4 regions of the Kluyvera sp. CRP genome follow, and region 3 is predicted to be linked to each of the others. Evidence: predicted binding sites of a transcription regulator. Region 3 holds the regulator's gene; each other region holds the start of a gene.
The links. Region 3 encodes CRP, which controls carbon source genes, mostly activating them, when cyclic AMP is high. Its sites were predicted from a motif close to ATGTGANNNNNNTCACAT; they were not measured.
Positions count from the first base shown of each region.

Region 1: a site for CRP is predicted at 5,102-5,119, ahead of K7B04_RS18505 (YchE family NAAT transporter). Genes of this name have one in related genera too.
Region 2: a site for CRP is predicted at 3,248-3,265, ahead of K7B04_RS12725 (PTS mannitol transporter subunit IICBA). Genes of this name have one in related genera too.
Region 4: a site for CRP is predicted at 3,425-3,442, ahead of K7B04_RS21545 (CidA/LrgA family protein). Genes of this name have one in related genera too.

Region 1 covers NZ_CP082841.1:3,906,178-3,913,876, reverse strand. Annotated here, with positions in the region: gene hns (histone-like nucleoid-structuring protein H-NS) at 89-502, opposite strand; gene tdk (thymidine kinase) at 1,416-2,045, shown strand; gene adhE (bifunctional acetaldehyde-CoA/alcohol dehydrogenase) at 2,189-4,861, opposite strand; gene K7B04_RS18505 (YchE family NAAT transporter) at 5,358-6,005, shown strand; gene oppA (oligopeptide ABC transporter substrate-binding protein OppA) at 6,766-7,699, shown strand, end outside.
Region 2 covers NZ_CP082841.1:2,701,167-2,708,865, reverse strand. Annotated here, with positions in the region: gene bioF (8-amino-7-oxononanoate synthase) at 1-41, opposite strand, end outside; gene bioB (biotin synthase BioB) at 38-1,078, opposite strand; gene bioA (adenosylmethionine--8-amino-7-oxononanoate transaminase) at 1,163-2,452, shown strand; gene K7B04_RS12730 (kinase inhibitor) at 2,523-2,999, shown strand; gene K7B04_RS12725 (PTS mannitol transporter subunit IICBA) at 3,446-5,422, shown strand; gene K7B04_RS12720 (mannitol-1-phosphate 5-dehydrogenase) at 5,476-6,633, shown strand; gene K7B04_RS12715 (MltR family transcriptional regulator) at 6,800-7,357, shown strand; gene K7B04_RS12710 (putative acyl-CoA thioester hydrolase) at 7,555-7,699, shown strand, end outside.
Region 3 covers NZ_CP082841.1:1,561,473-1,569,171, reverse strand. Annotated here, with positions in the region: gene K7B04_RS07245 (triphosphoribosyl-dephospho-CoA synthase) at 1-206, opposite strand, end outside; gene mdcA (malonate decarboxylase subunit alpha) at 206-1,861, opposite strand; gene K7B04_RS07235 (hydrolase) at 2,112-3,134, shown strand; gene K7B04_RS07230 (YheU family protein) at 3,131-3,349, shown strand; gene K7B04_RS07225 (phosphoribulokinase) at 3,415-4,278, shown strand; gene K7B04_RS07220 (OsmC family protein) at 4,329-4,733, opposite strand; gene crp (cAMP-activated global transcriptional regulator CRP) at 5,038-5,670, shown strand; gene K7B04_RS07210 (YccS/YhfK family putative transporter) at 5,725-7,699, shown strand, end outside.
Region 4 covers NZ_CP082841.1:4,528,574-4,536,272, reverse strand. Annotated here, with positions in the region: gene mglC (galactose/methyl galactoside ABC transporter permease MglC) at 1-299, shown strand, start outside; gene sanA (outer membrane permeability protein SanA) at 365-1,081, opposite strand; gene cdd (cytidine deaminase) at 1,269-2,153, opposite strand; gene K7B04_RS21550 (CidB/LrgB family autolysis modulator) at 2,283-2,978, opposite strand; gene K7B04_RS21545 (CidA/LrgA family protein) at 2,978-3,376, opposite strand; gene K7B04_RS21540 (LysR substrate-binding domain-containing protein) at 3,501-4,424, opposite strand; gene K7B04_RS21535 (aromatic acid/H+ symport family MFS transporter) at 4,595-5,953, shown strand; gene gtdA (gentisate 1,2-dioxygenase) at 5,965-6,993, shown strand; gene K7B04_RS21525 (fumarylacetoacetate hydrolase family protein) at 7,008-7,699, shown strand, end outside.

The DNA of each region.
Region 1 (7,699 bases), 2.3 Mb from region 3:
GAGCTTGTGCCGATGTGTTTTCAAGCTGGCGGTAAAGGTCCAGATATAAAAAATCCCGCCGTAGCGGGATTTTTACACAGCGTGAGGATTAATCCTTGATCAGGAAATCGTCCAGAGATTTACCCTGCTCATCCATCGCTTTTTTGATTACTGCTGGGGTACGGCCCTGGCCAGTCCAGGTTTTGGTTTCGCCGTTTTCATCAACGTAGCTATATTTAGCAGGACGTGCAGCACGTTTCGCTTTGGTGCCAGTCTTGGCTGCAGCCATGCTATTCAGCAGTTCGTTCGGATCAATACCGTCAGCAATCAGCATTTCGCGGTATTGTTGCAGTTTACGGGTGCGCTCTTCGATTTCTGCCGCAGCAGCATTTTCTTCTTCACGACGTTCGTTAACAACAACTTCTAATTTTTCCAGCATTTCTTCAAGCGTTTCAAGGGTGCATTCTCTTGCCTGCGCACGAAGAGTACGGATGTTGTTCAAAATTTTAAGTGCTTCGCTCATTGTAGTAATCTCAAACTTATATTGTGGGGTGGTTTGTTGAACTAATAATAGAGCGATAAAATCAGATGTGCAATAGGGAAGAATGTAAGGAATTCAAAATAACGTGTTATTTGATGCTGTCATTAATATTTATAAGTTAAATTGTGGGCCAGGTTCCTCATCTTTCCCGTACTAATTGTCAGGAGGCGTAGCGGGATAACGAGCGGGGCGGAGAGGATGGGATGTGTATAAATATACCCCGTACGGGTAAATATCAACCTTATGTATTAGCTGGTATGCATCCATTTTGTGCATTACTTTATCGACAATGAATGATTGCGTGACTCAACCACTTCACGGCCTGTCCGGGCTTTTGCAGCGCATTCCTTAACACTATTAACCTATTTGCCTCAGAGCCTGTATGGGTAAATTGCATGGCGGTGAAAACGATTTTACCGTGCGGACAATGGCAATACCGCAGGCAGCATCAGGGTTATCGGCTTTAAGCCCATAGTTATGACGATGTTATTTCAACCTGTGACTGTTTAATTTATGGATAACAATGTCCTGCAAGTCGCTACACAAATTGGCGGCGATCACATTTTTTTAGACAGACTCATTCATCTTTTCAACTATTAACCTCGCTAGCTAATTTTACCGTGATGGTCCGCCAGCTGTATGCGGCGGCGGAGGGCAAAAGTGGTTAACTATTTCAGATTTATGATGAAGTTACCTTCGTGCCAGGGATAAATAGGTAGGGCGAAAACGACAGTGACGTAATATATCGGTTTTTCTGAATATTTCAGTTGTATCAGGCTCATAATCGAGAGGTGTCTTCATCCTGCAATGGTGAAGAGGACACAGGAAGACTGTGGGCAAAATATGCTACACTGCACGCCGTTTAAAAAACGCATCGATTAGGATTTTGCAGCCAATGGCACAACTTTATTTCTACTACTCAGCAATGAATGCCGGGAAGTCGACCGCTCTGTTGCAGTCGTCATACAACTACCAGGAGCGCGGTATGCGCACTATCGTTTATACCGCAGAAATAGACGATCGCTTTGGCGCCGGGAAAGTGAGCTCGCGAATTGGCCTCTCTTCGCCTGCGAAGCTGTTTAATCAGACCAGTAATCTGTTTGCCGAAATTAGCGCTGAGAATGCGCGTGAACGCATTAACTGCGTGCTTGTCGATGAATGCCAGTTTCTGACGCGTGAACAGGTCTACGCGCTTTCTGACGTGGTAGATAACCTGGATATTCCGGTATTGTGCTACGGGCTGAGAACGGATTTTCGCGGCGAGCTGTTTAGCGGTAGCCAATATTTACTGGCGCTCTCTGACAAACTGGTTGAGTTAAAAACGATCTGCTTCTGCGGTCGTAAAGCCAGCATGGTGCTGCGACTCGATCAGGAAGGGCGGCCGTACAATGAGGGTGAGCAGGTGGTGATTGGTGGCAACGAGCGTTATGTATCCGTTTGCCGTAAGCATTACAAGGAGGCGCTTGAAAAGGGCTCTCTGGCTGTTATTCAGGACCAGCACCGTATGACCTGCCGTTCTTGTTAAACGTCTCTACGTACGTTTGAGGCCCTGATGGATATGGGGAGCCAAACGTGCGTGGTTTTCCGTTGATGTTTACGGAATAAAAAAAAGCCCCATCATGATGATGGGGCTTTTTGCTTATGCTTTTCAGCGAGCGTTAAAGCGGATTATTTCTTCGCTTTTTTCTCAGCTTTCGCCGGAGCGGCTTCTTTCTTCTCTGCTGCCGGAGCGCCTTCAACGAATTCACGACCGTAGTAGGTATCCAGCAGAATCTGTTTCAGTTCAGAAATCAGCGGGTAACGCGGGTTAGCGCCGGTGCACTGGTCGTCAAACGCATCTTCAGACAGTTTGTCAACGTGCGCCAGGAAGTCAGCTTCCTGCACGCCAGCTTCACGGATAGACTTAGGAATACCCAGTTCAGCTTTGATTTCGTCCAGCCAGCCCAGCAGTTTTTCAATTTTCGCTGCAGTGCGGTCGCCCGGAGCAGACAGACCCAGGTGGTCAGCGATTTCCGCGTAGCGACGACGTGCTTGCGGACGGTCGTACTGGCTGAATGCAGTCTGTTTAGTCGGGTTGTCGTTCGCGTTATAACGAATAACGTTGCTGATCAGCAGGGCGTTCGCCAGACCGTGAGGAATGTGGAACTGAGAACCCAGCTTGTGCGCCATAGAGTGACATACACCCAGGAAGGCGTTCGCAAACGCGATACCGGCGATAGTCGCTGCACTGTGAACACGCTCACGCGCTACCGGGTTCTTAGAACCTTCGTGGTAGGACGCTGGCAGGTTTTCTTTCAGCAGTTTCAGAGCCTGAAGTGCCTGGCCGTCGGAGAACTCAGAAGCCAGTACGGAAACGTAAGCTTCCAGGGCGTGAGTTACCGCATCCAGACCACCGAACGCACACAGTGACTTCGGCATATCCATCACCAGGTTGGCATCAACAATCGCCATGTCTGGAGTCAGCGCGTAGTCAGCCAGCGGGTATTTCTGGCCGGTTGCGTCGTCGGTTACTACCGCAAACGGAGTCACTTCAGAACCGGTACCGGAAGTGGTGGTGATTGCAACCATTTTTGCTTTCACGCCCATTTTCGGGAACTTGTAGATACGTTTACGGATGTCCATAAAGCGCAGCGCCAGCTCTTCGAAGTGGGTTTCCGGGTGTTCGTACATAACCCACATGATTTTCGCTGCATCCATCGGGGAACCGCCGCCCAGCGCGATGATCACATCTGGTTTGAACGAGTTCGCCAGGTCTGCACCTTTACGGACGATGGTCAGAGTCGGGTCAGCTTCAACTTCGAAGAACACTTCGGTTTCAACGCCAGCCGCTTTCAGAACAGAAGTGATCTGGTCAGCGTAGCCGTTGTTAAACAGGAAGCGGTCGGTCACGATCAGCGCACGTTTGTGGCCATCGGTAATCACTTCATCCAGCGCGATTGGCAGAGAGCCACGGCGGAAGTAGATAGATTTCGGAAGTTTGTGCCACAACATGTTTTCAGCTCGCTTAGCAACGGTTTTCTTGTTGATCAGGTGCTTAGGACCAACGTTTTCAGAGATGGAGTTACCACCCCAGGAACCACAACCCAGAGTCAGGGAAGGTGCGAGTTTGAAGTTATACAGGTCGCCGATACCACCCTGAGAAGCCGGGGTGTTGATCAGAATACGCGCGGTTTTCATCATCTGACCGAAGTAAGCTACGCGTTCTGGCTGGTTGTCCTGGTCGGTGTACAGGCAAGAGGTATGACCGATACCGCCCATCGCAACCAGTTTTTCCGCTTTATCAACAGCGTCTTCGAAGTCTTTCGCACGGTACATGGCCAGGGTCGGAGACAGTTTTTCGTGAGCAAACGGCTCGCTCTCATCAACGACTTTTACTTCACCGATCAGAATCTTGGTGGTTTCAGGAACAGAGAAGCCTGCCAGTTCTGCAATTTTGTATGCCGGCTGACCAACGATAGCCGCGTTCAGCGCGCCATTTTTCAGGATAACGTCCTGAACAGCTTTCAGCTCTTTACCCTGCAGCAGGTAGCCGCCGTGAGTCGCGAAACGCTCACGTACTGCGTCATAAACGGAATCAACAACAACAACAGACTGTTCAGAAGCACAGATTACGCCGTTATCGAAGGTTTTAGACATCAGAACGGACGCAACGGCACGTTTCACATCAGCGGTTTCATCAATTACAACCGGAGTGTTACCAGCGCCTACGCCGATAGCAGGTTTACCGGAGCTGTATGCCGCTTTAACCATGCCTGGGCCACCGGTCGCGAGGATCAGGTTGATGTCCGGGTGGTGCATCAGCGCGTTAGACAGTTCTACAGACGGTTGGTCAATCCAGCCGATCAGATCTTTCGGTGCGCCAGCAGCGATAGCAGCCTGCAGCACGATGTCAGCCGCTTTGTTGGTTGCGTCTTTAGCACGCGGGTGCGGAGAGAAAATGATGGCGTTACGTGTCTTCAGGCTGATCAGCGATTTGAAGATAGCGGTAGAAGTCGGGTTAGTGGTCGGTACGATACCGCAGATGATGCCGATAGGTTCAGCAATAGTGATGGTACCGAAAGTGTCGTCTTCGGACAGCACGCCACAGGTTTTTTCATCTTTATAGGCGTTGTAGATATATTCTGAAGCGAAGTGGTTTTTGATCACTTTATCTTCAACAATACCCATGCCGGATTCGGCAACGGCCATTTTGGCGAGAGGGATTCGAGCATCTGCAGCGGCCAGAGCGGCGGCGCGGAAGATTTTGTCAACTTGCTCTTGAGTGAAACTGGCATATTCACGCTGGGCTTTTTTTACGCGCTCTACGAGTGCGTTAAGTTCAGCGACATTAGTAACAGCCATAATGCTCTCCTGATAATGTTAAACTTTTTTAGTGAATCATCTGCTCGACAAGTCAGTATAGACAAATCACCTGCAGCTGGCGAAAAAGTTAAGGAAACAAAGCGTTACCCACGAACTGATCCACTTGATTTACTAAAAGAGCTTCGATTTAGCCAAGGAGCTTACCGGAAAAAATACGACTTTTTTATGAGGTCGTTTCTCTTTCGGTGTAAGCAGATTACCCACTTCTGAGTACGATTTACGTGATCTAAATCAAATTTAAGCTAAGCTGACACCTTTCAGCAGGGCTGTTTTAGCAAAATGTAGAAGCTGTTAATCATTCGTGAGTATCGGTGCTGTAAACATTAGCATACTTTATACGAATTTATAACACTCTGTTTTTACCTCATTTTTCTGGACAATTCTGGTGAACATGGTCGATAAAAAAGGTATTGTCTGCGCCACTCTCGATTTACTGTTCATCAACGACAACTTTTAATGATGCTCCGGGGTTCACGTGATTCAGACGTTGTTTGATTTTCCTATTTTCTTTAAGTTCTTTATTGGACTGTTTGCACTGGTGAACCCGGTTGGTCTGATTCCGGTTTTCATCAGCCTGACGAGTTATCAAACGGCAGCGGTGCGCAACAAAACCAACCTGACGGCTAGTCTGTCGGTTGCCATTATTCTCCTGACTTCGTTATTCCTTGGCGATCTGATCCTGCAACTTTTCGGTATCTCGATTGATTCCTTCCGTATTGCTGGCGGGATCCTGGTGGTCTCGATTGCGATGTCGATGATCAGCGGCAAGCTGGGAGAAGATAAGCAGAACAAGCAGGAGAAATCAGAGACTGCCGTGCGTGAAAGTCTGGGGGTTGTGCCGCTGGCGCTGCCATTGATGGCGGGGCCGGGGGCTATTAGCTCCACGATCGTATGGGGTACACGCTATCATTCGCTAACCTATCTCCTCGGTTTTTCCTTATCTATTGCGCTATTCGCCTGGTGTTGTTGGGGCATTTTCCGTATTTCTCCGTGGCTGGTGCGTATGCTGGGGCAAACGGGGATTAACGTGGTCACCCGTATTATGGGGTTGTTACTGATGGCGTTGGGGATTGAATTCATTGTGACCGGTATCAAATCCATCTTCCCGGGTCTGGTCGGCTAATTATTCTGCGGCGACGGTAGGGCACTCAAAACTACTGTTGCCGTTAATATCAGAAAAACATATCACTCATTCCGCAAGTCGCTGTACAAATAATCAATTTGAATATTTGAATAAATATATACATATCAACAAGATATTCTTGTCCTGCCATACCATCTTTCTTCACATAAATGTTATTTCCCTCACACGATACTCTGGGGCTTGCTGTTAGATAATTGAAATGATATTAGTAATTTCAGTTTCAGGGCAGAGTTATGTGCTAAAAAATGAGCAACTGTTAAATTTTCGTACAAAAAACAGCCTCTGATACTGAGCCAGCAAACAACAGGCACCATTTTTTGTATATCTATCTGATAATAATAGATTTAAGAATATCGTGTTTTGTGCATACGCTGTCATCAACAGGCTGCTTTGCTGGCTAAAAGAGAATTGGTTAACAAATTTGCAAATTATATTGGCGGCGATAATCGGCATTTGGTACTTTCCGGCCTGAGTTATTCGCAACATAAAGCTATGTAAATGATAACTGTTTCCATATGTAAGCAGTTATGAACAGAATAAGAAAAGCGTCCCGACAGGGGGGAGGCTTTAATGAATCGACGTCAGGCTGCCATAAGAGCGGCCGTAATAAAAAAGTCGGTGATAGCAGGCAGTAAATGACCTGGCAGACGCAAAAATCTCCTGCGCTGCACAGGAACCCGAAAGGGGACTAAACAGGCTGACCACAGTCAGTAATAATAATGAACGGAGTATCAACACAATGTCCATCATCACAAAAAAAAGCCTGGTTGCGGCTGGCATTCTCACAGCGCTGATCGCAGGGAACGTAATGGCTGCAGATGTTCCTGCAGGCACCGAGTTAGCGAGCAAACAAACGCTGGTACGAAATAGCGGTGCTGAACCGCAGTCTCTCGACCCGAATAAAATTGAAGGGGTGCCAGAGGCGAATATCAGCCGCGACCTGTTCGAAGGGTTGCTGAATACCTCTCCAAAAGACGGTCACCCGATTCCGGGCGTCGCCGAAAGCTGGGACAATAAAGATTTTAAAGTCTGGACATTCCATCTGCGTAAAGATGCCAAATGGTCCAACGGCGAACCGGTTACCGCACAAGATTTCGTTTATAGCTGGCAGCGTCTGGTCGATCCGAAAACCGCATCGCCATATGCCAGCTATCCACAGTACGGCCATATTGTGAACGTTGATGAAATTATCGACGGTAAAAAAGCACCGAGCGAACTGGGCGTCAAAGCGATCGATGACCACACTCTGGAAGTGACGCTGAGTGAGCCAGTGCCTTATTTCTATAAGCTGCTGGTGAACCCGGCGATGTCTCCGGTTTACAAACCGGCGATCGAGAAATTCGGCGAGAAATGGACTCAGCCGGGCAACATCGTAACTAACGGTGCGTACACCCTGAAAGACTGGGTTGTTAACGAACGTATCGTGATGGAACGTAACCCACAGTACTGGGATAACAAGAAGACCGTTATCGATCAGGTAACCTGGCTGCCGACCTCTTCTGAAGTGACTTACGTAAACCGCTACCGCAGCGGTGAGCTGGATATGACCTATAACCAGCTGCCGATCGAACTGTTCCAGAAACTGAAAAAAGAGATTCCGAACGAAGTTCACGTCGATCCGTATCTGTGTACTTATTACTACGAAATTAACAACCAGAAAGCCCCGTTCACCG
Region 2 (7,699 bases), 1.1 Mb from region 3:
CGTTCAGCGACAGCGCGGTCGATTCGCTGCTGCCAGCTCATACCGCCGCCGCGTTGTAATAATCGTCGGTATCCGGCGTCATCAGCGCCTGTTCGAGACGCTGCTGCTGCTCGTTGTCTCCGGCGGTGACCGTGGTTTGCTGCGGGTTCAGCCCCAGCTTGCGGAACAGCTGTAAGTCTTTATCTTCTTCCGGGTTTGGCGTCGTCAGCAGCTTGCAGCCGTAGAAGATGGAGTTAGCGCCCGCCATAAAGCACATTGCCTGGGTCTGCTCGTTCATCTGCTCACGCCCCGCGGACAGGCGCACGTGCGAGGTCGGCATCATGATACGCGCCACGGCAATCGTGCGAATAAAATCAAAGGCATCAACGTCTTCGTTATCGGCCAACGGTGTGCCTTTGACCTTCACCAACATGTTGATCGGCACGCTTTCCGGCGGCGTCGGCAGATTGGCCAACTGGAGCAGCAGACCGGCGCGGTCATTAACCGTTTCCCCCAGCCCGACGATCCCGCCGGAACACACTTTAATCCCGGCTTCGCGCACTTTATCCAGGGTATCAAGACGTTCCTGATAGCTGCGGGTGGTGATGATATTGCCGTAGAACTCCGGAGAGGTATCGAGGTTGTGGTTATAGTAGTCCAGCCCCGCCGAGGCCAGACGCGCCGCCTGGCTGTCAGAGAGCGTTCCGAGCGTCATACAGGCTTCGAGCCCCATCTCTTTGACGCCCTGTACCATCTGCTCGAGATACGGCATATCGCGCTCGTGCGGGTTTTTCCATGCCGCGCCCATACAGAAACGGGTGGAGCCTGCCTGCTTGGCTTTGCGCGCCGATTCCAGCACCTGTTCCACTTCCATCAGGCGTTCGCTCTCCAGCCCGGTTTTGTAGCGTGAACTCTGCGGGCAGTACTTGCAGTCTTCCGGACAGGCGCCGGTTTTAATCGACAGCAGCGTACTCACCTGTACCTGCTGAGGGTCAAAATGTTGGCGATGGACCTGCTGCGCTTCAAACAGCAGTTCCAGCAGCGGTTTTTCGAAAAGAGCGGTGACCTGCGACATTGTCCAGCGTAAAGGGTGAGCCATTGGCTTCTCCGGGGGTTTTGTTAATTTTCGGTTCGGTTTATACTCGTAAACCTAAAACTTTTCAAAATGGTTTACAAGTCGATTATGACAACGGACGATCTCGCCTTCGATAGCCGCCATATCTGGCATCCCTACACCTCCATGACCGCACCGTTACCGGTTTATCCAGTGGTTTCCGCCGAGGGCTGCGAGCTGCAGCTTGCCAGCGGCGAGCGTCTGGTCGACGGCATGTCCTCCTGGTGGGCGGCGATTCATGGTTACAATCACCCGCGTCTGAACGCGGCGATGAAAACGCAGATTGACCAGATGTCGCACGTGATGTTTGGTGGGATAACCCACCCTGCCGCGGTGGCACTGTGCCGCAAGCTGGTGGCCATGACGCCCGAACCGCTGGAGTGCGTCTTCCTGGCCGATTCCGGGTCGGTGGCGGTTGAAGTGGCGATGAAGATGGCGCTGCAGTACTGGCAGGCCAAAGGCGAGTCGCGTCAGTGTTTTCTCACCTTCCGTAACGGCTACCACGGCGATACCTTCGGCGCGATGTCGGTTTGCGATCCGGATAACTCCATGCACAGCCTGTGGAAGGGTTATCTGCCGGAGAATCTGTTTGCCCCCGCACCGCACAGCCGCTTTGACGGTGAGTTCGACGAGTACGATATGGTGGCGTTTGCCCGCCTGATGGCCGCTCATCGCCACGAGATTGCCGCGGTGATCCTTGAGCCGGTAGTCCAGGGGGCGGGCGGCATGCGGATGTATCATCCGGAGTGGCTAAAGCGCATCCGTAAGATGTGCGATCGTGAGGGGATCCTGCTGATTGCCGACGAAATTGCCACAGGCTTTGGCCGCACCGGCAAGCTGTTCGCCTGCGAACACGCGGGGATCAGCGCCGATATTCTGTGCCTCGGTAAAGCGCTCACCGGCGGCACGTTGACGCTGTCTGCCGCGATCACCACGCGCGAGGTGGCGGAAACCATCAGCAACGGCGAAGCGGGCTGCTTTATGCACGGGCCGACGTTTATGGGCAATCCGCTGGCCTGCGCGGTGGCGACGGAAAGCCTGGCGCTGCTGGAAAGCGGCGAGTGGCAGACTCAGGTGGCAGCGATTGAGCAGCAGCTTAAGCGCGAGCTGGCCCCCGCCTCCGACGCGCCGCTGGTCGCCGATGTACGCGTTCTGGGCGCGATCGGCGTGGTCGAAACGCGCTACCCGGTCAACATGGCGCTGCTTCAGCGATTCTTTGTTGAGCAAGGGGTCTGGATTCGACCATTTGGCCGCCTGATCTACCTGATGCCGCCGTACCTGATTACCCCGCAGCAGCTGACGCGTCTGACCCGCGCGGTGTGCCTCGCGGTCGAACAGGAAACATTTTTTATCCAATAAGCAGCGGTAATCTGCCGCGGTTAACGCTACACTCCTTTGTTAATCAGTAGATTAACAAAGGAGGCAGTTGATGAAATTAGTCAGCCACGATCTGCGTGACGGCGAGAAACTACCCCAGCGCCAGGTATTCAATGGGATGGGTTACGACGGTGAGAATATCTCGCCGCATCTGGCCTGGGACGATGTGCCTGCCGGAACCAAAAGCTTCGTTGTGACCTGCTACGATCCGGATGCCCCAACTGGCTCCGGCTGGTGGCACTGGATTGTCGCCAACATTCCAGCCGACACCCGCGAACTGCCCACCGGCGCAGGCTCCGGCCTCGTTGGCCTACCTGCCGGCGCGCTGCAAACCCGCACCGATTTCGGTAAAGCAGGCTACGGCGGCGCAGCACCGCCAAAAGGCGAAACGCATCGCTATATCTTTACCGTCCACGCGCTGGATATCGACAAAATCGACGTTGACGAAGGCGCCAGCGGCGCAATGGTGGGCTTCAACGTCCATTTCCACAGCCTCGGCAGCGCGAGCATTACCGCACTGTTCAGCTAACCGTACGTTAAACGTATTCAGCCCTGCCGGGAAACCGCGCGGGGCTTTTTTTATTGCAGATGTAATTTTCTAACGAAAAAAGGGCTGAAGAGAAAAGCGAAAGTGGCTGATGGGGTTAGCGCTAAAATAGCTTGTGAATGAGATCACAATTTGGAAACAAACACGCCAACATAAAAGGTGATTTTAATCACAAAAAATAGCGAGACAAAGGCGATAATTTAACGTTGTAGCAGACTTACAGCCCATTTATGTGATCTAAATCACCATAAACACCCCAAAACCCGGCCAATCACAGTGACTAAGATCACAAAAAACCCTCGGGGTACGCGAGACGAAAACGGCGTGATAGAGTCGATTTTGCATACAGAACGACTGGCTGGTTTTTGGCGAAACCAGCACAACTATTACGCGCGCAACATCTGACGCGCACCACGAGGGGTGTTTTTATGTTATCACCAGATATCAAGGTCAAGGTACAGAATTTTGGCCGCTTCCTCAGCAATATGGTGATGCCCAATATTGGCGCATTCATTGCCTGGGGTTTGATTACCGCACTGTTTATTCCTACCGGCTGGTTGCCGAACGAGACGCTGGCTAAGCTGGTCGGCCCAATGATCACCTATCTGCTGCCGTTGTTAATCGGCTATACCGGGGGGCGCCTCGTGGGCGGCGAGCGCGGCGGCGTGGTCGGCGCGATCACCACCATGGGGGTGATTGTCGGCGCCGATATGCCGATGTTTATGGGCGCGATGATCGCCGGTCCGCTGGGCGGCTGGGCCATCAAACGCTTTGACCGCTGGGTTGATGGGAAGATCAAAAGCGGCTTCGAGATGCTGGTAAACAACTTCTCTGCCGGGATTCTCGGCATGCTGCTGGCGATGCTCTCCTTCCTGGCGATTGGGCCAATGGTGGAGCTGCTGTCGAAAGCGCTGGCGAGCGGCGTCAACGTCATGGTGCAGAACAACCTGCTGCCGCTGACCTCAATTTTTGTCGAGCCGGCCAAAATCCTGTTCCTCAATAACGCCATCAACCACGGTATCTTCTCACCGCTGGGTATTCAGCAGGCGACGGAAACCGGTAAGTCTATCTTCTTCCTGATTGAAGCTAACCCGGGTCCGGGTCTGGGGATTCTGCTGGCGTACATGTTCTTTGGCAAAGGCAGCGCGAAGCAGTCCGCAGGCGGCGCGGCGATTATTCACTTCTTCGGTGGGATTCACGAAATTTACTTCCCGTACGTCCTGATGAACCCACGCCTGATTCTGGCGGTGATCCTCGGTGGGATGACCGGCGTCTTTACCCTGACGCTGTTCAACGCGGGCCTGGTCTCTCCGGCTTCTCCGGGTTCTATTTTTGCCGTCCTGCTGATGACGCCGAAAGCGTCGCTGATTGGCGTCGTACTGTCGATTCTGGCCTCCACGCTGGTTTCCTTCCTGACGGCGTCGATGCTGCTCAAACGCGTTCGCGTGGGTGATGAAGAGAGCAACGGTCTGGCGGAAGCCACCCGTCGCATGCAGAGCCTGAAGCAGCAGTCAAAGTCCGGCGCTAAACCGTCCGGCGAACTGCCACAGCCCGCACCGGCGCTGGATTTGGCGAAAGACCTGCACCACGTGCGTAAAATCATCGTCGCCTGCGATGCCGGAATGGGCTCCAGTGCGCTCGGCGCGGGCGTGCTGCGTAAAAAGGTAAAAGACGCCGGTCTGAGTCATATTTCAGTGACCAACTGCGCCATCAACAGTTTGCCGGACGATGTCGATCTGGTGATCACCCATCAGGACCTTACCGAACGCGCCATGCGTTTTGCACCGCAGGCAATGCATATGTCGCTCAGCAACTTCCTCGACAGCGGCCTGTACACCGACTTAACCACCCGCCTGCTGGCCGCTAAGCTGCCGCCCGCGGCGAACGACAGTCGCCTGATTAACCAGACGATTATCGCCGCCAACGACGATGCGTTCACGCCCGGCGAGCGCGAGGAAAACCTGTTTAAGCTCAGCGCCGATAACATCTTCCTTAACTTAACCGCCGACACCAAAGAGCAGGCCATTCGCTTTGCCGGTGAAATGCTGGTCTCCGGCGGCTACGTCGAGCCGGATTACATCGACGCCATGCTGGCGCGTGAAGCGCTGACCACCACCTACCTCGGAGAATCTATCGCCGTTCCGCACGGCACCGTAGAAGCCAAAGACCGCGTGCTGCGCACCGGGATTGTCATTTGCCAGTACCCGCAAGGCGTACGTTTCGGCGACGAGCCGGACGATATCGCGCGCCTGGTGATCGGCATTGCCGCCCGCAATAACGAGCACGTACAGGTTATCGCCCGCTTAGCCAACGCGCTGGATGATAAGGACGTGATCGAACGTCTGACGCAGACCACCAGCGTGCAGGAGATTTTACAGCTCCTGTCCGGCGAGCAAGCGGCATAAGGCAACGGGGCGTACAGCCCCTGATACGGAACGTTTTTTTCGAGGTAACAGTCATGAAAGCAATTCATTTTGGCGCAGGGAATATCGGTCGCGGCTTTATTGGTAAACTGCTGGCGGACGCACAGGCGGAGCTGACCTTTGCCGATGTCAACCAGCCGCTGGTCGATCAGCTGGCGCATCAGCAACATTATCAGGTCAACGTGGTGGGGGAAAATGCTCGCGTTGAGCAGGTCAATCGCGTCAGCGCCATCTACAGCAACAGCCCGGACGCCATCGCGCAGATTGCCCAGGCCGATATCATCACCACCGCCGTTGGCCCGCAGGTGCTGAGCAAAATCGCCAGCACCCTGGCCCAGGGATTAATCGCCCGTTTTGAGCGCGGCAACCACCAGCCGATGAATATCATCGCCTGCGAAAATATGGTGCGCGGCACCAGCCAGCTTAAGCAGCACGTGCTGCAATCGATACCCGCCGAGCTGCACGGCTGGGTGGAAGAACACGTCGGGTTTGTCGATTCGGCGGTCGACCGTATCGTGCCGCCGGGGGCCGCAGCGAACGACGATCCGCTGGATGTCACTGTTGAGACCTTTAGCGAGTGGATTGTTGACCGTACCCAGTTTAAAGGTACGTTACCGGACATCGCCGGGATGGAGCCCACCAGCAATCTGATGGCCTATATTGAACGTAAGCTGTTTACCCTCAATACCGGCCATGCGATAACCGCCTATCTTGGCCAATTGGCAGGCTATCAGACTATTCGCGACGCCATCCTCGACCCGGCGATACGTGAAGCAGTGAAAAATGCCATGCGCGAGAGTGGCGAAGTACTGATTCAACGTTACGCCTTCGATCCCCAGCAGCATGCAGCCTACATCGATAAGATTCTCACCCGCTTTGAGAACCCTTATCTGCATGATGAGGTGGAGCGCGTTGGCCGTCAGCCGCTGCGTAAATTGAGCGAGAACGATCGCTTAATCAAACCGCTGCGAGGAACGCTGGAATACGGGCTCCCCAATCGCCACCTGATTATCGGCATTGCCGCCGCCCTGCATTATCGCAGCGACCAGGACCCGCAGGCGCAAGAAATGGCAAACCTGCTGGCGGAAAATGGGGTAACAAGCACGGTCATTGAGGTTTGTGGCCTGCAGGATCAGCCAGAGCTTGTCGCCCAGATAGTGAATGTGTATAACGCCATGCAACGCAAAGAATGATGTAACACCCATAGCTGGGCGCGGAGGTTAACGGCCGCCGCGCCCGATGAAGAAGGGTAAGATGAAATTGAATCTCCTGCGCAAGAATGCGCAACCAGCAGCAGAAAATGAGCGTCCGAAGGACACGGCACCAGAGAAGCCACGGTTAGCGGAAAGCACAACAAAGATGATGGCCATGATGGACGACGCGCACTTAACCCAAAATCAGGCGGCGGAGAACCGCATCCTGGAGCGGCTTAACGCCCGCCAGACGCTAACCGGTTTTATACAGACCGCGGTGGGCTTACTGTCTGAAGCGGTCGACCAGCTGATTTTGCAGGCTTTCCGGAAAGACGATTACGCGGTGAAGTACGCGGTGGAACCGCTGCTGGAAGGCAGTGGGCCGCTGGCTAATTTACCGGTACGGTTGAAGCTGATTTATGCCCTGGGCGTCATCAGCCGCGATGAATATGAAGACGTTGAACTGTTACTGGCGCTGAATAACGAACTGGCACACGAGAACAAAATCTACAGCTTTACCGATGACGAAATTCTGGGGCCGATCAACATGCTGCACTGCATGACGACGCTGCCGCCTCCGCCGACGCTGCACCTGCCGGAAGACGTGGTCGACGACGCGCTGAGAACCATGCAGGAACAGCGCTATCAGCAAATGGTGCGTTCAACGCTGGTACTCAGCATCACCGATTTAGTCACCAGCCTGGCGCACAAAAAAGCGTTCTAGCCGCGAACACTCCAGGGCGGATGGATAAGGCCTTTCAATGGCTATCTTCCTCCCCTTTCGCCCGCTTTCCTTTTCGCTGACATAAGTTGTCAAAAAAACAGGCGATTTTTTGTCAGCACATCTTCCCGTTTCGCTCAACTTAGTATAAAAAGGCTGCTTTTACAGGATTCCCTTTTACTTAATTAGCCTGGAGCAACATGAACACTTTTTCGGTTTCTCGTCTGGCGCTGGCATTGGCTTTTGGCGTGACACTGACTGCTTGCAGCTCAACCCCAGCGGATCAGCGCCCTTCTGACCAGACCGCACCTGGTACCTCTTCCCGTCCGGTACTGTCGGCGGACG
Region 3 (7,699 bases):
TGCGCAAGCGCCTGAAACGTGGGGGTCAGGCTGTGCGCGGAGCGCTCCATTAGCGCAAGCGATAAATCGTTGTGCGCGCCGTTACCCCGACTGTCCACCAGACCGGGTTTCGGGCTTAATCGTGCTTCGTCAATCAGACACTGCGTGGCGGTTCGCGCCAGCCATTCGGCACCGCCTTCAACCTGAATCTGGGGCAGAAGTTTCATTACCAGCTCCGGAATTTCGCAGGTGGGTTGTAAAGACCGCCGGACCATTCCACCAGGTCGGCGACGCTACCGGCTGCCAGCAGCGAACGGGTGGCGTCGGTACGACGAATGCCCATATCTTCCGGGTAGACCACTTTGCCGCTCTGGCGCAGTTCGGCGACGCGTTTCGCGTCAACGCCCAGACCGATATCGGTGATACCGGCAACCGCAGCGACCATCGCGCGGCGTTCTTCCAGATCTTTGGCGCGGTAGAGGTAGGCGATACCTTCTTCAGTCAACACGTGGGTCACGTCGTCGCCGTAAATCATCACCGGCGCCAGCGGCATACCGGAGGCTTTCGCCACGTCTACCGCATCCAGTTTCTCAACGAAGGTTGGTTTCACACCGGCCTGGAAGGTTTCGACCATCTGCACGACCAGTTTTTTACCGCGCTGCATCGGATCCGGTTCGGTGATCATGTTCAGCCAGGCTGGGGTAGCGTGGCGACGACCGTGCGGATCGTGACCCATATTCGGCGCGCCGCCGAAGCCGGAGAGACGACCGCGGGTCACCGTGGAGGAGTTGGCGTAGCCGTCAACCTGCAAGGTGGAACCGATAAACATATCCACCGCGTACTGACCTGCCAGCTGGCAGAAAGCACGGTTGGAACGCATGGAGCCGTCGGAACCGGTGAAGAAGATATCCGGACGGGCGCGGATGTACTCTTCCATCCCCAGCTCACCGCCGAAGCAGTGCACGCTTTCTACCCAGCCGCTTTCAATCGCCGGGATCAGCGTCGGATGCGGGTTCAGGGTCCAGTGTTTACAGATTTTGCCCTTCAGACCCAGCTGTTCGCCGTAGGTTGGCAGCAGCAGTTCAATCGCCGCGGTGTTGAAGCCGATACCGTGGTTCAGCGACTGCACCTGGTGTTCCGCGTAGATGCCTTTAATCGCCATCATCGCCATCAGGATGTGTTCCTGTTTAATCAGGCGCGGGTCACGGGTAAACAGCGGTTCGATAAAGAACGGCTTGTCGGCGACAACCACGTAGTCAATCCAGGAACCCGGAATATCCACGCGCGGCAGGTCGCATTCGTCATCCACCAGTTCGTTCACCTGCGCGATGACAATGCCATCGTGGAACGCGGCGGCTTCCACCAGCGCCGGGGTATCTTCGGTACTCGGCCCGGTGTAGAGGTTGCCTTTACGGTCAGCCTTATAACCGGCAATCAGCGCCACGTTCGGGGCCAGGTCGACGTAAAGACGGGAGTAAAGTTCGATGTAAGTATGGATGGCGCCGATTTCCAGCTGACCATCTTCCAGCAGCTGCGAGATGCGCAGGCTCTGGGTGCCGGAGAAGGAGAAGTCCAGCTTGCGGGCGATGCCTTTTTCAAAGATATCCAGATGCTCGCTGCGCCCGACGCTTGGCATAATCATGTGCAGGTCGTGCACAATCTGCGGGTTCACCTCAGCCAGCATACGGGACAAGAAATCTGCCTGCTTTTGGTTATTCCCTTCTAATACCACGCGGTCACCCGGCGCGATCAGTTTTTCCAGCATCGCGGTCAGGTCTGCGGTCGGCAGCACCTTACCCTGCACCGGAACGGAAGCCAGACGGCGCTGTTTTTCCGTGCGGCGGGTGTTCCAGACTCGTGCTGGCGTTTGCCCAGATAACATTATTAACCTCCTGATTCAGCTAATCATTTTGATTGCTTAACACAGCTAAGAGTGTGAACCCTGGTGAGAAAGTCATCAATTAAGCGTAGGAGAGAATCATTAGCTTGAGAGTAATAATTGAAGTAACAATTTGTGATAAGGATCAGAACCCAAAGGGATAAAAACGACTACCTGTGCCTCATTTTCATAAACACAATGGCAAAGTGACGGTATAGTAGGCGGCAGATTAACGAGTAAACATCGCGTAGACATGACTGAAACCACCCACCACGATCTCAACATCGACACCCAAAGCAGCGCCGACTTCGTGCCGATGCGCGGCGTCAGCAATCGTCATTTGCAGACCATGCTGCCGCGTCTTATCCGCCGTAAGGTGCAGTTCACGCCGCACTGGCAGCGCCTTGAACTGCCGGACGGCGACTTTGTCGATCTGGCGTGGAGCGAAGATCCGCAGGCCGCGCGCCATAAGCCGCGTCTGGTGGTGTTTCACGGTCTGGAAGGCAGCCTGTATAGCCCGTACGCGCATGGCCTTATCAATGCAGCGAAAGCGCAGGGCTGGCTGGGCGTGGTGATGCATTTCCGTGGCTGTAGCGGCGAGCCTAACCGTCTGAACCGCATCTACCACTCCGGCGAAACGGAAGACGGCACCTGGTTCCTGCACTGGCTGGCGCGCGAATATGGTCACGCCCCGACTGCGGCAGTGGGCTACTCGCTCGGCGGCAACATGCTGGCCTGCCTGCTCGCCAAAGAAGGCGACGAAGTGCCCATCGATGCCGCCGTGATTGTCTCGGCGCCGTTTATGCTGGAAGCCTGTAGCTACCACATGGATAAAGGCTTTTCACGCGTTTATCAGCGCTATCTGCTCAACCTGCTAAAAGGCAACGCAGCCCGCAAGCTGAAGGCCTATCCCGGCTCTTTGCCGGTCGATTTGCGTCAGTTGAAAAGCATGCGCCGCATCCGCGAGTTCGACGATTCGATTACCTCGAAGATCCACGGTTTTGCCGATGCCATTGACTATTACCGCCAGTGCAGCGCGATGCCGATCTTAAGCAAGATCACCAAGCCGACGCTGATCATCCACTCAAAGGACGATCCGTTTATGGATCACCACTCCATCCCCGCACAGGAAGAGCTGCCGGAGAACGTGGAGTACCAGTTGACGGAATACGGTGGTCACGTAGGTTTTATCGGCGGCACTTTGCGCCACCCGGAAATGTGGCTGGAAAAACGCATTCCCGCCTGGTTGATGCGCTGGTTGGGAGCAAAAGCATGATTATTCCCTGGCAGGATATCGACCCGGAGACGCTGGACAACCTGATTGAAAGCTTTGTCTTGCGCGAAGGCACTGATTATGGTGAATATGAACGTTCACTTGCGCAAAAGGTCGCCGACGTAAAACACCAGCTACAAACAGGCGAAGCGGTGCTGGTCTGGTCTGAGCTTCATGAGACCGTCAACATCATGCCCCGTAACCAATTTCGCGGTTAACTATACTCTAACGGCAGGAGGCGTTTACCACGCTTCCCTTGTCGTCTTTTCAGGGAGTTATTCGCATGTCTGCCAAACATCCGGTTATTGCCGTTACCGGCTCCAGCGGCGCGGGGACCACCACCACCAGCCTCGCCTTCCGTAAAATCTTTGCTCAACTCAACCTGCGCGCGGCAGAAGTGGAAGGCGACAGCTTCCACCGCTATACCCGTCCGGAAATGGATATGGCCATTCGTAAAGCCCGTGATTTGGGCCGCCATATTAGCTACTTTGGTCCGGATGCCAACGACTTCGGCCTGCTGGAACAAACCTTTCGCGACTATGGCGTGAGCGGTAAAGGGCAGTCGCGTAAATATCTGCATACCTACGACGAAGCGGTACCGTGGAATCAGGTACCCGGCACGTTTACCCCCTGGCAGCCGCTGCCAGAACCGACCGACGTGCTGTTCTACGAAGGGCTACACGGCGGCGTAGTGACGCCACAGCATGATGTCGCCCGCCACGTCGATCTACTGGTCGGCGTGGTGCCAATCGTTAACCTTGAGTGGATCCAGAAGATGATCCGCGACACCAGCGAACGCGGACATTCCCGCGAAGCGGTGATGGATTCCGTGGTGCGTTCGATGGAAGACTATATCAACTACATCACGCCGCAGTTCTCCCGCACCCATATCAACTTCCAGCGCGTGCCGACGGTCGATACCTCTAACCCGTTTGCCGCCAAGGGCATTCCGTCGCTGGACGAAAGCTTTGTGGTGATTCACTTCCGCAATCTCGACAACATCGACTATCCGTGGCTACTGGCCATGCTGCAAGGCTCATTCATCTCGCATATGAATACGCTGGTGGTTCCCGGCGGGAAGATGGGGCTGGCGATGGAATTGATCATGACACCGCTGGTGCAGCGTATGATGGAAGGGCGAAACTAATGCACGAACCCTCACCCCACAGGGGCGAGGGATTCGCTGCGTGCGAGGAATTACCCTTCGATCACTTCGTAGGAGTGGGTGATATTCACCGCTTTTTCAAGCATCAGCGCAACAGAACAGTACTTCTCGGCAGACAGATCCACCGCACGGGAAACCGCCGCATCCTTCAGCCCTTTACCGGTGACGATAAAATGCAGATTGATGTGGGTGAACAGGCGCGGCGCTTCTTCACGACGCTCGGAGGTCAGCTTCACTTCGCAGTCGGTCACGTCGTTGCGGCCCTTCTGCAGGATAGACACCACGTCGATGGCGCTACAGCCGCCCGCGGCCATCAGCACCACTTCCATTGGGCTTGGCGCTTTATCGCCAGAGTTGCCGTCCATCAGGATCTGGTGTCCAGAAGCGGACTCACCGAGGAAGGTCAGCCCTTCAACCCATTTCACACGCGCTTGCATAATTTTTAACTCCAAGGTTGCAATTTTCTTCTCAGATTACGCGCACATAACAATTCTCGCAATGGAAGGCGATCGACGTCATGCTGAAGCGAGACACCAGGAGACACACGGCTAAAGCTATGCTAAAACAGTCAGGATGCTACGGTAATACATAAACGTACTGCATGTATGCAGAGGACATCACATTACAGGCTGCGACAGTATTCGACAGCCGACTTCCCAGGTAACGGGAAGGATACTATTGCAACCGGTGGCCGCAATGCTTTTGCCGCCGGGAAGAGCTTATAACAGAGGATAACCGCGCATGGTGCTTGGCAAACCGCAAACAGACCCGACTCTCGAATGGTTCTTGTCTCATTGCCATATTCATAAGTACCCATCGAAGAGCACGCTGATTCACCAGGGTGAAAAAGCAGAGACGCTGTATTACATCGTAAAAGGCTCAGTGGCAGTACTCATCAAGGACGAAGAAGGGAAAGAGATGATCCTCTCTTACCTCAACCAGGGCGATTTCATCGGTGAGTTAGGCCTGTTTGAAGAAGGCCAGGAACGCAGCGCGTGGGTACGGGCAAAAACCGCTTGTGAAGTTGCTGAAATCTCTTATAAAAAATTCCGTCAGCTGATCCAGGTTAACCCGGACATCCTGATGCGTCTCTCTTCGCAAATGGCGCGTCGTCTGCAGGTTACCTCTGAGAAAGTCGGCAACCTGGCGTTCCTCGACGTCACCGGTCGTATCGCTCAGACCCTGCTGAACCTGGCAAAACAACCTGACGCAATGACCCACCCGGACGGGATGCAGATCAAAATCACCCGTCAGGAAATCGGCCAGATCGTCGGCTGCTCTCGTGAAACCGTGGGCCGTATCCTGAAGATGCTGGAAGATCAGAACCTGATCTCCGCACACGGCAAAACCATTGTCGTTTACGGTACCCGCTAATCCAGCCCAAACGGCGTATTGCGTCATGCAGTACGCCGTTTTTGTTTTCCCCCTATGTGGCGCAGGCTGATTTACCACCCGGAAGTCAACTATGCACTGCGGCAAACGCTGGTGCTGTGTCTGCCCGTTGCCATTGGTCTACTGCTCGGCCACCTCCAGCAGGGGTTGCTGTTCTCGCTGGTGCCCGCCTGCTGCAACATTGCCGGGCTTGATACCCCGCATAAGCGTTTCTTCAAGCGTCTGATCATCGGCGGCTGCCTGTTCGCCGGATGTAGTCTCGCCGTTCAGCTGCTGCTGGCGCGCGATGTGCCTTTGCCACTGATTCTGACCGGGCTAGCGCTGCTGCTTGGCGTCACGGCAGAGATCAGCGCGCTACACGGACGACTGCTGCCCGCCTCGCTAATTGCCTCCATTTTTACCCTCAGCCTGGCAGGGAATATGCCCATCTGGCAGCCATTATTGATCTATGCGCTGGGGACATTATGGTACGGGCTATTCAACTGGTGGTGGTTCTGGATGTGGCGCGAGCAGCCGCTACGCGAGTCGCTCAGCCTGCTTTACCGTCAGCTTGCCGACTACTGCGAAGCCAAATACAGCTTGCTCACCCAGCATACCGATCCCACCACCGCGCTGCCGCCGCTGCTGACTCGCCAGCAAAAGGTGGTGGACCTGATTTCCCAGTGCTACCAGCAACTGCACATGCTGGCGGCGAACCAGCACAATGACTACAAGCGGCTGCTGCGCGCTTTCCAGGTTGGGCTGGATTTGCAGGAGCATATCTCCGTCAGCCTGCATCAGCCGGAAGAGGTGCAGAAGCTGGTTGAACGCAGCCATGCGGAAGCGGTAATCCGCTGGAATGCCCAGACGGTAGCCGCACGCCTGCGCGTGCTGGCGGACGATATTCTCTATCACCGCTACCCTACCCGCTTCAACATGGATAAACAGATTGGCGCGCTGGAGAAAATTGCCGACCAGCACCCGGATAACCCGGTGGGTCAGTTCTGTGCCTGGCACTTCAGCCGCATTGCCCGCGTGCTACGCTCCCAGCGCCCGCTGTACCCGCGTAACCTGATGGCCGACAAAGAACGCCGTCTGCCGCTGTTCCCGGCGTTAAAAAGCTACCTCTCTTTGCGCTCTCCCGCCCTGCGTAACGCCGCGCGTCTCAGCGTGATGCTGAGCATCGCCAGCCTGATGGGCGCGGCGCTGCACCTGCCGAAACCGTACTGGATCCTGATGACGGTGCTGCTGGTCACACAAAACGGTTACGGCGCGACCCGGGTGCGAATTTTCCACCGAGCAGCGGGTACCCTTGCCGGTCTGGTGATTGCCGCCGTGGCCCTGCACTTCCACACGCCGCAGGGCTGGGCGCTAACGGGCATGCTGATAGTGACGTTAGTGAGCTACCTGATTATTCGTCGCAGCTACGGTTGGGCGACCGTCGGCTTTACCATCACCGCGGTGTACACCCTGCAAATCCTGACGCTTAATGGCGAAGAGTTTATTGTCGCCCGCTTTATCGACACCATCATTGGTTGCCTGATCGCCTTTGGCGGCATGATTTGGCTATGGCCGCAGTGGCAGAGCGGCCAGCTGCGCCAGAACGCCCAGGCGGCGCTGGAGGCCGATCAGGACGCTATCCGCCTGATCCTCAGCCCCGACCCACAGGCACCGAAGCTGGCCTACCAGCGCATGCGCGTCAACCAGGCACACAACACGCTGTACAACACGCTGAACCAGGCGATGCAGGAGCCGGGCTTTAATTCACGTTATCTTGAAGATATGAAACTGTGGGTGACCCACAGCCAGTTTATCGTCGAGCACATCAATGCCATGACGACGCTGGCGCGCGAGCACAATATGTTGACGCCTGATTTGGCGCAGCAGTACCTGGAGTCGTGTGAGATTGCTCTACAACGCTGTCAGCAGCGTCTGGAATACGATGAAGCGGGGAGCAGTGGCGAGGTCAACATTATGGAAGCGCCGGATTCACTGTCCCACGGGCCGTTAAGCACCATGGAACAGCATCTCC
Region 4 (7,699 bases), 2.2 Mb from region 3:
CAGGCGTGTTCTACGCCTTCGGCGGGATGCTGGAAGCGGGTCGTATCGGCTCAGCAACCAACAACCTCGGCTTTATGTACGAACTGGATGCTATCGCGGCCTGCGTGGTGGGTGGGGTTTCATTCAGCGGTGGCGTGGGTACGGTGCTCGGCGTGGTGACCGGTGTTATCATCTTCACCGTTATCAACTACGGTCTGACCTATATCGGCGTCAACCCGTACTGGCAGTACATTATCAAAGGCGCGATTATTATCTTCGCGGTGGCGCTGGATTCACTGAAATACGCGCGTAAGAAATAACATATACATTAGGCAAAAAGCCCGGCGTTTGAACCGGGCTTTTTTACGTTTAAGCGTTGAGGTTATCAGGATTTTTTCTTCTGCAGTTCCAGCAGCTGCTCCGGCGTTACCGCCGGGTACCCCTGCGCATCATCCGGTACTTCCTGCTGGGCAGGAATCGGGATCAGCGGGCCTAAGAAGCGCGGCTCGCGCTTAAACAGGTAAAGATCGGCCAGCGCGCCAAAGCGGGCGCCAAATTCACGCAGACGAACGCTCCACATATCTTTCGGTGATGGCACCGCATAGCACTGCGCCTGAATGCCCATATGCAGGGCGATAAACAGCGCGCGTTCGCAATGGAAGCGCTGGGTAATGATGATGAAGTCGTTGGTGTCGAACACTTTACGGGTACGGACGATGGAATCGAGCGTACGGAAGCCGGCGTAATCCAGCACGATATCTTCCGGCGCCACGCCAGCTTTGATCAGATCGCGGCGCATGGTCATCGGTTCGTTATAGCTTTGCAGCGCGTTATCGCCGCTCAGCAGCAGATAGTTGACCTTGCCGCTGTTGTAGGCGTTAAGGGCACCCTGAATACGGTAACGGTAATACTGGTTGATCACGCCGGTGCGATAGTACTTCGCGGTGCCGAGCACCACACCCACCTGACGGTAGGGGAGATCTTGCAGCTCGTCATAGATGTAGGGCGCTGTTTTCCAGCTCATCCAGCGATCGAGACCCAGCACGGTCAACAGCAGCAGGCCGCACAGGACTAACAGGCTGTATAACACACGCTTTAACATGAACTTGGCTCAACCGTGGACGAGGGAGACATCAGGCTACTTTACCCGTCGGGCAAGCGCAAGAAACCATCGTTTAATTGCGGGGAAATTAGACAACGGAGGCGGATTACCGTTTGTAGGCCGGATAAGGCAAAGCCGCCATCCGGCAATCCGCGCCAGTCAGCCTGATGGCGCTGCGCTTATTGGGTTATGCCAACAGAACGCGATCGATATTGTGGCAGCCGAGCGCTTTCAGCGTTGCGGCGGTGGCATCCCACTGAATCAGCGGCGCGTCGGCGCGTTCTGCCAGAATGGCGCGCTGAATATCCGGGTAGTCGTAGCCGTTCAGGCTCAGCAGGTTCAGTGCGCCCTGCAACGGTGGCAGCGTCGGGTTAAACGCGGCGTTTTCAGCGTAGCTGCCGCTGAAAATGGTGCCATCGCGTAACTCCAGCGCGACGCCAGACGGCGATTGGCTGTACGGGGTATGGCTCTGATTCGCGGCTCGAATCGCAGCCTGTGCCAGTGCGTCGCCCTCGAGCGGATAACCGTGATCCTGTGCGTCCATCAGCAGGGTCTTGATCTCCAGATCTTTCGGGCCAAAGGCGTCCGGCAGGTAATCCTGCAACGTGTGTGGCTGACGGCCCGGCAGATTGATACGCAGCGCCAGTCCGCTGTTCAGCTCGTTCATAAACTGACGGCAGTGGCCGCACGGCGTGTAGTTGACGGTAATCGCTTGCAGCGCTTTTTCACCGCGCAGCCAGGCATGGCTGATGGCGCTTTGCTCGGCATGAACCGTTTGTTGCATGGTCGCGCCAAGGAATTCCATGTTGCCGCCGAAATACCAGGTGCCGCTGACACCGCGGGCAATCGCGCCAACGTTAAAGTGAGAGAGGTCTGCGCGGGCGCAAGCGGCCGCCAGTGGCAGGAGCGCGAAAGCGAGCGCGTCTTCGTCCAACCCCGTCGCCTGTTGCAGCGATGAGACCTGCCCGGCGCTTAACAGGGCAGGGAAGTGCGGATCGGCTAACAGCGGAGCGATAGCGGTCTGCAGGTCTGCCGCCAGTTGCGTAAAAGCAGATTGAAAACGTGGATGCATGGCGTTGTGCCTCATAACAATGTAATGGGATCGTAGTGTACGGGGCACGAACGCGACAATAAGTGATCAATATCTCATTGCTAGTGCAACGCATGCAATCTCAACCAAAAATGTGTGATTTGTCTCGTTTTATCCCACGACCGCCAGAATAATCGGGAACAGGAACGGTGCGATCAGCGAGGTAATAATCCCGCAAATGACCAAAGCCAGTGAACTAAACGCCCCTTCCTGGTAGTCCAGCTCCGCGCAGCGGGCGGTACCGAGGGCGTGCGACGCGGTGCCCATCGACAGGCCGCGTGAGGCTTTAGTGGTAATGCGCATCAGATTCAGCAGCGTATGGCCAAACACCGCGCCGAGGATCCCGACATAAATCACGCACACCGCGCTTATGGCTGGAATACCGCCGATGCTGCCGCTCACCGCCATCGCAATCGGGGTCGTGACCGATTTCGGCAGAATAGAGGCGGCAATTTGCGGCGATGCGCCCATCATCAGCGCCACGGTGGTGCCGGTAATCATCGCCACCGCGCTACCGATAAAGCAGATAGTGATGATGGATTTCCAGCGCGCGCGAATCTGGTGCAGCTGTTCGTACAGCGGGTAGGCGAGGGCGACCACCGCCGGTTGCAGAAGGTCGTTCAGTACTTCGCTGCCTTTGAAATAGTGGTCGTACGGGATGCCGGTCAGCATCAGGAACGGAATAATCACCACCATAGAAACCAGCAGCGGGTTGAGCAGCGGCATTTTGAAACGCGCGCCCAGCTTACGGGCGGCAAAAAAGACAACCAGGGTCAGCGGCAGCGACCACCATATATAATGGAGCATTATTTTTTCGCCTCTTCTTGCCCAACGACGTTACGTTCCCCGTGTACCAGATGTGAGCTCCAGCTCACCACGACCAGCACCACCAGGGTACTGATCGTGCAGGAGACTACCACCGGGCCAAACTGCGCGCTGAGCAGCGCGAAATACTGCATCACGCCAACGCCAATCGGCACAAACAGCAGCGCCATATAGCGAATAAGCACGTAGCAACCGGGGTTGACCCATTTGGCGGGCAGAATTTGCAACGCCAGCAGGACGAACAGGATAAGCATGCCGATAATGCTACCGGGGATGGTGATGGGCAGCAGCGAAGAAACAAAAATTCCGGCATAAAGGCAGGCGTAAATCAGCACGAATGCACGCAGGTATTGCCAGATAATATTCAGTGATTTGAGCATGGGATTCACCTTTGGTGGAATGCATTCATCATACAATTAAACCCTGAAATGTGCTACCGATCACAACATGAAATCTGAGCATAGCTGATATAGATAAGCGGAACATCAGCCATCTGTCCGCAGGTTAGCCCTCATGGTGTACCGGATGCGATAAAAAGTGGAGAAAACGGCTCAGCGCCAGCGACGGGAGATCCTTCTTGCGCCAGAATACGCCAACGCTGCCTTTCTGCTCAATGCGCGGCAGCGCCAGAATCGAGAGCTGTCCCTGACGTTGATAGCGTTCGGCCAGACGTAAGGAGAGAATCGAAATCATATCGCTGCTTTGCAGCAGGTTAACGCTGATGTTCATGGACGCCGATTCGATGGTATTTTCCGGCAACATCACGCCGTTTTCCACCAGCGCATTATCGATACTCTGGCGGATGGGCGTGCCGTTTGGCCAGACTATCCAGCGCCACGGGGCCAGATCGTTCCAGGTCAGGCTGGGGAGGCGCGCCAGTGGATGGTCGGTGCGCGCCACAAAGCACACCGGTTCGGTATACAGCACTTCATAGTTCAGCGGCAGTTCCAGCGCCCGGCCGCCGATACGCCCCACCACCACATCCACCACGCCGGACTGTAAATCATGCAGCAGCGGCGTCATTACCTTTTCTTCAATATTCAGATGTAGCGTCGGCATTTCGGCCAGCAGTGGGAAAATCGCCTGGGAAACGCAGTCGGTGGCCACCGGCGAGCAGCCAATTTTCAGGCTGCCAACCAGCCCGCCTTGCTTAAAGCGCTCCATCTCAAACTGTGAACGTTCGATATCGTTGATTAGCCGCTGGGCGTGCTGAAGCAGCAGCTTGCCGCCTTCCGACGGACGTAACCCTTTACTGTGTCGCTCGAACAGCGTCAGACCCAACTCTTCCTCAAACTGGGTCAGCCACTTCGACAGCGCGGGCTGCGTGATGTGCATTCTTTTCGCCACCTGGGTGAGATTTCCCTGCTCGCCGAGCGCCACCAGGATATGCAAATGATGTAGCTTCAGTTTCTGCGTCCAGTCCGCCATCAGGTATAACCTCCTGGTTATGGTTAAGCATGAAATGCCATTGTACAACTCATTTCTCTTATCACAAAATGGCAACATAAAAGCAAAAAAAGAAACATCTTACCCTGTGCCGTTCGGGCCAGACGCGCGAACGGCGAAATGGATAACCTGCATTTACCGAGGCCCTCCCTATGACGCAACGACGTGAACTTCAGGCGCTAATCGACGCCGCCCCTATCGGCGCGATGCAGTGGCGCGTCATTATTTGCTGTTTCCTGGTGGTGATGATGGACGGGTTTGATACCGCCGCCATCGGCTTTATCGCCCCGGCCATTCGTGAACACTGGCAACTGAGCGCCGCCGATCTTGCCCCGCTGTTTGGCGCCGGTTTGCTGGGCCTGACCGCAGGCGCGCTGCTGTGTGGCCCGCTCTCCGACAAGCTTGGGCGTAAACGGGTGATTGAATGGTGCGTCGCGCTGTTCGGCCTCTTCAGCCTGTTGTCAGCCTTCTCGCCCAATCTGGAAATGTTAATTGTACTGCGCTTCTTAACCGGCCTCGGCCTCGGCGGCGCGATGCCTAACACCATTACTATGACCTCGGAATATCTGCCGTCCCGCCGTCGCGGTGCGCTGGTCACCCTGATGTTCTGCGGCTTTACCCTCGGTTCGGCGCTCGGCGGTATCGTCAGCGCGCAGCTGGTGGCGGTGATTGGCTGGCACGGCATTCTGGTGCTGGGCGGCGTGCTGCCGCTGGCGCTGTTCTTCGGCCTGCTGGTCGCGCTGCCGGAGTCGCCGCGCTGGCTGGTCCGTCGTCAGCGTCCGCCAGCACAAATCAGCCGTACGCTCAGTGCCATGACCGGTGAGCGCTACGAAGACACCGAGTTCTGGCTGGATGAGCCCGCCGCCACGCAAAAGGGCAGCATCAGCCAACTGTTCGCCGGGCGTCAGCTCACCATCACGCTGATGCTGTGGGTGGTGTTCTTTATGAGTTTGCTGATCATCTACCTGCTTTCGAGCTGGATGCCGACGCTGTTGAACCATCGTGGTATCGATTTGCAACACGCCTCGTGGGTGACGGCGGCGTTCCAGGTCGGCGGTACGCTGGGCGCGCTGTTGTTGGGCGTACTGATGGATAAATTCAATCCTTTCTGGGTGCTGGCCGTCAGCTATGCGTTGGGGGCGGTATGCATTGTGATGATTGGCCTGAGCGAAAACGGTTTGTGGCTGATGGCGCTGGCGATTTTTGGCACCGGCATCGGTATCAGCGGGTCGCAGGTGGGGCTTAACGCGCTGACCGCGACGCTCTATCCCACGCAAAGCCGCGCCACCGGCGTGAGCTGGTCCAACGCCATTGGCCGCTGTGGCGCCATCGTCGGTTCGGTCTCCGGCGGCATGATGATGGCGATGAATTTCTCATTCGACACCCTGTTTTTTGTGATTGCCGTACCGGCCGCCGTTAGCGCCGTCATGCTGACATTGCTGACGCTGGTCGTACGCCAGTCATCCCGAGTACCCGAATCGCAGCCCGTTATGGGCGCGGTGAAAAGTTAAGGAGAATAATAATGACCGCGGATGTAAAACACGATCGCCAACAGTTCTACCAGCACATTTCCGGGCAAAACCTGACGCCGCTGTGGGAATCGTTGCATCACCTGGTGCCTAAAACGCCGAACGCCAACTGCGCTCCGGCCTACTGGAACTACCAGGAAATTCGCCCGCTGCTGCTGGAAAGCGGCACGCTGATTGGCGCGAAAGAGGCGGTGCGCCGCGTACTGGTGCTGGAAAACCCCGGCCTGCGCGGTCAGTCATCGATTACCTCGTCGCTGTATGCGGGCCTGCAGCTGATCATGCCGGGCGAGGTGGCGCCAAGCCATCGCCATAACCAGTCGGCGCTGCGTTTTGTGGTGGAAGGTCATGGCGCGTTTACCGCCGTGGACGGAGAGCGCACCCAGATGAGCCCCGGCGACTTTATCCTCACCCCGCAGTGGCGCTGGCACGACCACGGCAATCCGGGCGACGAACCGGTTATCTGGCTCGACGGTCTTGACCTGCCGCTGGTGAACTATCTCGGCTGCGGCTTTGCCGAAGATTACCCGGAGGAACAGCAGCCGGTGACGCGTAAAGAGGGCGATTACCTGCCGCGCTACGCCGCCAACATGCTGCCGCTGCGTCACCAGGTGGGCAACTCATCGCCGATTTTCAACTATCGCTATGACCGCAGCCGCGAGGCTCTGCATGACCTGATGCGTCTGGGCGAGGCCGACGAGTGGGATGGCTACAAGATGCGTTACGTCAACCCCGTCACCGGCGGCTACCCGATGCCGTCGATGGGCGCTTTCCTGCAACTGCTGCCGAAAGGCTTCCAGTCGCGTCAGGCGCGGACCACCGACAGCACCATCTACCACGTGGTGGAAGGCAGCGGCGAAGTGACCATCGGTGAGCAGACCTTCAGCTTTAAAGCGAAAGATATTTTTGTTGTGCCAACCTGGCACAGCGTGTCGTTCAACACGCCAGAAGAGACCGTGCTATTCAGCTTCTCGGATAGACCTGTCCAGGAAGCCCTGGGTCTGTTCCGCGAAGCACGCTATTAATCAGGAGAAGAAAAATGAGCAAATACGTATTTGAACCCCAGGCCCCGGTAGCGATTCCGGTTGTTGGCAGCGATGAGCAGTTCCCGGTACGCCGCGTTTACTGCGTAGGCCGTAACTATGCCGCTCACGCCCGTGAAATGGGCTTTGATCCAGATCGCGAACCGCCGTTCTTCTTCTGCAAACCGGCCGATGCGGTGGTCCCCGTTGCCGCGGGCGAAACCCTGAACCTGGCCTACCCGGCGCAGACCGACAACTATCACTATGAAATTGAGCTGGTGGTTGCCATTGGTAAAAAAGGCAGCGATATCCCGCTGGAAAAAGCCGAAGAGTACATCTGGGGCTACGCCACCGGTCTGGATATGACCCGCCGCGACCGTCAGATGGAGATGCGCCAGATGGGCCGTCCGTGGGAAATCGGCAAGGCGTTTGACCTCTCTGCGCCGATTGCCCCGCTGCATAAAGTCGCCGACGCGCCGTCGCTGGAAAAAGCGCCAATCTGGCTGCAGGTTGATGGCAAAGATCGCCAGCGCAGCGATATTGAACATCTGATTTGGGATGTGAAAGAGACCATCAGCTATCTGTCCGGCTTCTTCGAGCTGCAACCGGGCGACCTGATCTTCACCGGAACGCCGGAAGGCGTGGGCGCGGTGGTGAAGGGCGAAACCATCACCGGTAACGTCGAAGGGTTAACGCCCATCGCGGTGAA